2 regions of the Paenibacillus sp. FSL K6-2441 genome follow, and region 2 is predicted to be linked to the other one. Evidence: predicted binding sites of a transcription regulator. Region 2 holds the regulator's gene; the other holds the start of a gene.

Region 1 (3,242 bases), 680 kb from region 2:
AACCCGGCTTCGCAAATTACCGTCCGCGTTGTGTCGTATACGCCGTTGGAAGCGATGGACACGGCCTTTTTTGTCCGGCGGTTTCAGGAATGCTTGAAGCATCGGGAACGGTTCGTGAAGGAGGATGCTTACCGCTTCGTGTACGGAGAGGCCGACTTTTTGCCGGGGCTGATCGTGGACAAGTTTGGTGACGTACTGGTTGTACAGCTGCTTACACTGGGTATGGACCGCTGTCGGGAGCAGATTGTGGAGGCGTTGTCGGAAGTGCTGCATCCCGTTGGCATCTATGAACGCAGCGATGTAGCCGTCCGGGAAATGGAGGGCTTGGAGCAGGTGAAAGGGCCGATCTTTGGCCAGCCGCCGCGCCATGTCATCGTGTCGGAGAACGGGCTCAAGATCGAGGTGGATATTGAGCAGGGGCAAAAAACGGGCTATTTCTTCGACCAGCGGGAGAACCGGGCGTCCATCAAGCCGCTGATGACCGGTTGGGGCGGACGCAGCGGCATCACGCTGCAGGAACTGCCGACGGAAGACGGCGGCGTGCGGCTAGCGCCGGTCAACCGGAACGGCAAAGAAGTCACTTTCCCGTACTGGGACGGAGCCACCGTGCTGGAATGCTTCTCGCATACCGGAAGCTTCACCTTACATGCCTGCAAATACGGAGCCAAAAAGGTGACCTGCCTTGACATCTCCGAGCATGCGATCGAAAGCGCGAAGCGGAACGTGGAGCTGAACGGGTTCACCGATCGCGTCGAATTTGTCGTGGCTGATGCGTTTGATTATTTGCGCAGTCAGGTGAAAGGCTTGGAGGAACGGGCGCGCCGTGCGGCCCAAGACGCCAAGGTGGACACTTCCGTGCCGCTGACGGCCGGCGGCGGGCGGACTTGGGACGTCGTGATCCTCGATCCCCCGGCGTTTGCCAAGACGAAAGCGGCGGTTAAAGGTGCCGTTCGCGGTTATAAAGATATTAACCTGCACGGCATGAAGCTGGTGAATGAAGGCGGCTATCTGGTAACGGCCAGCTGTTCCTACCATATGCGACCGGATCTGTTCCTGGAGACGATCCTCGAGGCCGCGGAGGATGCAGGCAAAGTGCTGCGCCTTGTGGAATGGCGGGCAGCCGGCAAGGATCATCCGCAAATCCTTGGGGTGGACGAAGGACATTACCTGAAATTTGCCATTTTCGAAGTGCGCAGCAAACACGCGTTGTAAAATTGGATATAACGGATAAACAGCCTCGTTTCGCGAGCTTTCGCGGTACGGGGCTTTTTTAAGGTATCAGAAAGTATAAGCTTCGGGGGATTGACATCCTGATATCGCAAGAAAAACTTCCGCTAAACGCGGTCTGTCTACATTGAATGTACGTCGATTGACGTTTTTCTTATGCTTGAAGAAGATACGAATGTTTGATCGTATTTATGCTATACTGGAACTTAACGAATTGTCCGTCGTAGGAGGTACTTCCATGTCTTTACAGTTCATACTCGGCCGCTCCGGCAGCGGCAAAACCAGCCTCATTCTCGACCGGGTGACCGCCAAGCTGCGCGAGCAGCCGATCGGTCCGCCGCTGATTATTTTAACCCCGGAGCAAGGCACGTTTCAGATCGAGCAGCGGATCGCCACGGCCCCGGGCTTGCGCGGTACGGTACGCACCCAGGTGCTTGGCTTTCGCCGTTTGGCGCTGCGCGTCATGCAGGAAACCGGCGGTGCGGCGCTGGTGCCGATCGATGATGAAGGCAAAAAAATGCTGCTATATAAGCTCATGCGCCGCCGCAAAGGCGAGTTGAAGCTGTTTGGACACGGCGGAGACCAGCTCGGATTAATTGACCGGATAGCCGGACTATACACGGAAATGAAGAAATACAACGTGGATTTCTCAGCTCTGCGGGAGCATTATCAACTCCTGGAGCAGACCGAAGGGGAATCCCCTTTATTAAAGGATAAAATGCACGATCTTAGCCTTTTGTTTGCGGAGTATGACGAAGAGCTGTCCCGCTTGTACATCGACAACGAGGACCATGTCGTCAAGCTGGCGCAGGGGGCTAGCAAGTCGGCTTATTTGCGCGGGGCGGAAATTTGGATTGACGGGTTTCATACGTTTACGCCGCAGGAATATACAGCGATCCTCGCACTGCTGAAGACGGCGGCTTCCGTCACCGTCTCGCTGACGTTGGACCGGGTATACAGCAATGGAAATCTGCCGCATGAACTAAACCTGTTTTATACCCCTGCATCCGCCTTCGTTAAGCTGAGCCGACTGGCCGCAGAAGAGGGAATTGAAGTTCTGCCGGCAGAGCTGTTGGAGGCCCGTCCGTTTCCGCGGTTTCGGGAGAGCGAGACGCTTTCGTACCTGGAGTCTGCGTACGAGCGGCGTTCGCCGTGGCCGAAGTCCGAGCCGCCTCAGGATTTGGAACAGGCCCTATCTTTGCACCGGGCTGCCAGCCGGCGGGCTGAGGTTGAAGGCGCGGCGCGCGAGATGGTTCGCCTCGCCAGGGAAGAAGGCGTGCGTTGGCGGGACATGGCGCTGCTGGTGCGCAACTTAGGGGATTATGAAGAACTGCTTGCTCCGACGATGGAAGCATACGGGATCCCTTATTTTCTTGACCAGAAAGCAAGTATGCTGTATCATCCGATGATCGAATTTATCCGGGCCGCGTTGGACGTGGTACTCGGGTTTTGGAGATACGAAGACGTATTTCGCTGCGTGAAAAGCGAATTTCTTCTGCCGCTGGACGGCAGCCTGACGCGCGAGCATATGGATGTGCTGGAGAATTATGCTCTGGCGAGCGGGATTCAAGGTTACCGTTGGTTTGACGGCCGTCCTTGGAAGTCGGCGCCAAGCCTGTCGCTGGAGCAGGAGGATCAAACGGCGGCATCCGTTAAAGCCATGGAGCAGCTGCAGCTGCTGGAGCGGTGCCGCGCTGCGGTCGCCGGCCCTTTGTCAGCGTTTGAGAAAGAGATCCGCAAGGCGAAGAACGCGGCAGACATGTGTGCCGCAGTATTCCATCTGCTGGAGCGGGTGGAGGCCGCCCAGCGTCTGGATGTGCTGGCGCATCGGATGGTGCGCGAAGGCAAGCCGCGTCAGGCGATGGAGCATCGCCAACTATGGAGCGCGGTATTGGACGTGCTCGACCAGATCGTGGAAATGATGGGGGACGAGCCTTTGGAGCTGGAGCTGTTTGCCGGCGTGCTGGAGACCGGGCTCAAGGAGCTGAAGGTGTCGCTTGTGCCGCCTTCGCTCG
Region 2 (3,242 bases):
TACAACCGAGTTGAATGACCAAGGCGGATACTTCGACTTGGCTCCTACGGATTTGGGCGAGAACTGCCGCCGCGAAATCGTATTGACCCTGGAGGAAATGGGCTTTGAAATCGAAGCTTCTCACCACGAAGTGGCACCAGGTCAGCATGAAATCGACTTCAAATATGCTGATGCGATCAAAGCTGCAGACCAAATCCAAACCTTTAAGCTGGTCGTTAAGACGATTGCCCGCCAGCATGGACTGCATGCAACGTTTATGCCGAAGCCGCTGTATGGCGTGAATGGCTCCGGGATGCACTGTCACCAATCGCTGTTCAAAGGCAATGTCAATGCATTTTATGACGAAAACGATGAGTTGGGCTTGAGCAAAGAAGCACGTCATTATATGGCCGGCATTCTGAAGCATGCCCGCGCATTCGCCGCGATCACGAACCCGACCGTGAACTCTTATAAACGTCTCGTGCCTGGGTATGAAGCCCCTTGTTATGTGGCTTGGTCCTCGAGTAACCGCAGTCCGATGATTCGGATTCCGGCTTCCCGCGGTCTCAGCACCCGGATCGAAGTGCGTAACCCGGACCCGGCTGCTAACCCATACTTGGCTCTGGCCGTTATGTTGAAAGCCGGACTGGATGGAATTAAGAAAGAGCTGCCGCTGGTTGATCCGGTTGACCGCAACATCTATGTGATGTCTGAAGAAGAGCGGGTGGAAGAAGGCATCCCAAGTCTGCCAGCCGACTTGAAAGAAGCGCTCGGCGAATTGCTCCGCAGCGAAATTATCAGCGAAGCGCTCGGAGATCATGCGCTGACTCACTTCTATGAACTGAAAGAGATCGAATGGGATATCTTCCGGACCCAAGTTCATCAATGGGAACGCGATCAATATATAACGTTGTATTAATCGGTGTTAACAAGCCAAGCCAGCACCCGGCAATTCAAGCAGGGTGCTGGCTTTTTTTTATTGAAACGGATGATGAATGAATAACAGTTTTTGGATTTCGAAACCATGCCATGATTTATCCTGAATTGGGACAACTTATAGGTATAAATAAGGAGGTTAATGTAGATGACAGTAACCGAATTAAAAAGATACCAACGTCGGCGCTATCGGTTAAAGCAATGGTGGATCACGGAGCGTTCGGGGCTAGGCTGGGGCACACGCGGTCGCCGAGACAAAAACGGCTACCATCCCGTGAGCTTCCTGAATCTCGAATGGGAATAGGAGGGGGAAGTCATCAAGTTCTCTAAAAGTAAACGAGGACGAAGCCGATGTCACCCCATCGCTTCGTCCTGCTCGGATTTCGTATCTTCGTTTCGCCTTCTATTAAGGAAGAGTTCGGATTAGTGCAGGTCGCGGAACAAGCCGATGACCTTGCCCAAGATGGTTACATGTTTCAAACGAAGCGGTTCCATCGTCGAATTCTCCGGCTGCAGGCGAATATGGTCACTTTCTTTATAGAACGTCTTGACCGTTGCCTCGTCATCCTCCGTCATGGCCACAACGATATCACCGTTGTTCGCCGTCTGCTGTTGGCGGACAATCACGTAATCCCCGTTATGTATTCCAGCTTCGATCATGCTGTCGCCAACCACGGAAAGCATAAAGATGTCACCATCAGCTGCATAGTGCTCTGGCAGCGGAAAATAATCTTCAATATTCTCTGTCGCTGTGATCGGCACGCCTGCGGTGACCTTCCCAACAATAGGAACGCGGGTCACGCTGTGCGCAAACAAATTGTAATTCTCCGATTCCTCTTGACCCAGCAATTCAATGGCGCGCGGTTTCGTCGGGTCGCGGCGGATGAAGCCTTTCTTCTCCAGACGGTCCAAATGGCCGTGAACGGTGGAACTGGAAGCCAATCCGACGGCTTCACCGATCTCCCGGACCGAAGGAGGATATCCCTTAGCGCGTACTTCGTTGCGAATAAACTCAAGAATGGCCTGTTGCCGGCTCGATACCTTAGACATTTACGGATCAACCCCATTTAGTAACGTTTGGAAAAATTATAACATAGAACTGCCGTTCGTACAAACATTAGTTCTAAATAGTTTGGGAGACGAGAACTATTTCCGAAAAAAACAGGAACAACTGTTCGAAAAAAACTATTGAATCAAACAAGTGTTCGTGTTATATTGATTACATTAACACAGAACACTTGTTTGGAGTGATGGTGAAATGTTGAAATATAGTTCTTATCAAAGCATCTATGAACAACCTTCTTTTCGTCGCCCTGTGAAGAGAAGTTTACATATGAACGTCTTCCTTAAGAGTAGATTGTCCAAAATGGCCCTGCTTTTAATCATCTTCAGCATCACATGTACTGGAATGGTACAAGCCTTTGCTGCTTCTTCGGATAGCTCTGAGGGAGCAAATCGGCCGGAATATGTCGTGGTTATGCCAGGGGATACGTTATGGGAAATTGCCGTGGCACATAAGCCTCAGGGCCTGGACACAAGGGTCTATGTTCAGAAGCTGATCCGGACGAACGGGCTGAGCAGCAGCGAGATTCAAGCTGGGGATACGTTGATGTTGCCGAGCAGATAATTGATGCTTACAAAGATCATGATCAGAGGTTTACCGATTCATTCGAACAGAGCTTGTTCCAAGGTATTCCGGCAGGGGTTGCCGCGCCTTGACAAGCTCTTTTTCTCATGTCAAAGTAAGAATTAATGCCCTGTGAGACATCATGGGAAGCATAGTATATAAAGAAGCAGGTGGAATTATGGATATTGATGCTTTGGTTAAGCGGATTAACGAGCTGGCTCGCAAAGCGAAACAAGAAGGATTATCGCAAGATGAGATCTTGGAAAGAGCCCAGCTTCGGGAAACGTATCTGCAAAACGTTCGCAGAAATTTTCGGCAACAGCTCGAGTCAATCGAGATTGTAGATAAATAGGGAGGAACAGGTATGGGGTCGTTTGACCGAAAAGTAGAACGCAATCAACGAAGAATGTATAAGAAAGGCAAAGGTCCCAATGTCGGACAAGGGACGCGGAACCCTCGTACTTCGCTTGGAGCAAATGGGGAAGGCGACGTATTTAAAGGGCGGAATTTCATTTTGCCTACCGCCTTGGTTCTGTTAGCTCTGCTGTATGCCATCGTCGGGTTGATCGGTAATACAGAGGAAGTGAACTCGGTATTGTTCTGGGCGACGATCTTTTTGTATTTCGTACTGGCCCTGGTGATCTTCCTGCGTAAGCCATATTTACGCGTGAACAAGAGCTGGCTGTACACTTCGAAGTTT

The links. Region 2 encodes LexA, which represses DNA repair genes until DNA is damaged. Its sites were predicted from a motif close to CGAACATATGTTCG; they were not measured.
Region 1: a site for LexA is predicted at 1,400-1,413, ahead of addB (helicase-exonuclease AddAB subunit AddB). Genes of this name have one in related genera too.

Annotation. Positions count from the first base shown of each region.
Region 1 covers NZ_CP150174.1:3,112,112-3,115,353, reverse strand. Annotated here, with positions in the region: gene NSQ80_RS14310 (class I SAM-dependent rRNA methyltransferase) at 1-1,212, shown strand, start outside; gene addB (helicase-exonuclease AddAB subunit AddB) at 1,466-3,242, shown strand, end outside.
Region 2 covers NZ_CP150174.1:2,432,052-2,435,293, reverse strand. Annotated here, with positions in the region: gene glnA (type I glutamate--ammonia ligase) at 1-898, shown strand, start outside; gene NSQ80_RS11035 (hypothetical protein) at 1,064-1,219, shown strand; gene lexA (transcriptional repressor LexA) at 1,339-1,965, opposite strand; gene NSQ80_RS11025 (LysM peptidoglycan-binding domain-containing protein) at 2,282-2,542, shown strand; gene NSQ80_RS11020 (DUF896 domain-containing protein) at 2,721-2,894, shown strand; gene NSQ80_RS11015 (hypothetical protein) at 2,907-3,242, shown strand, end outside.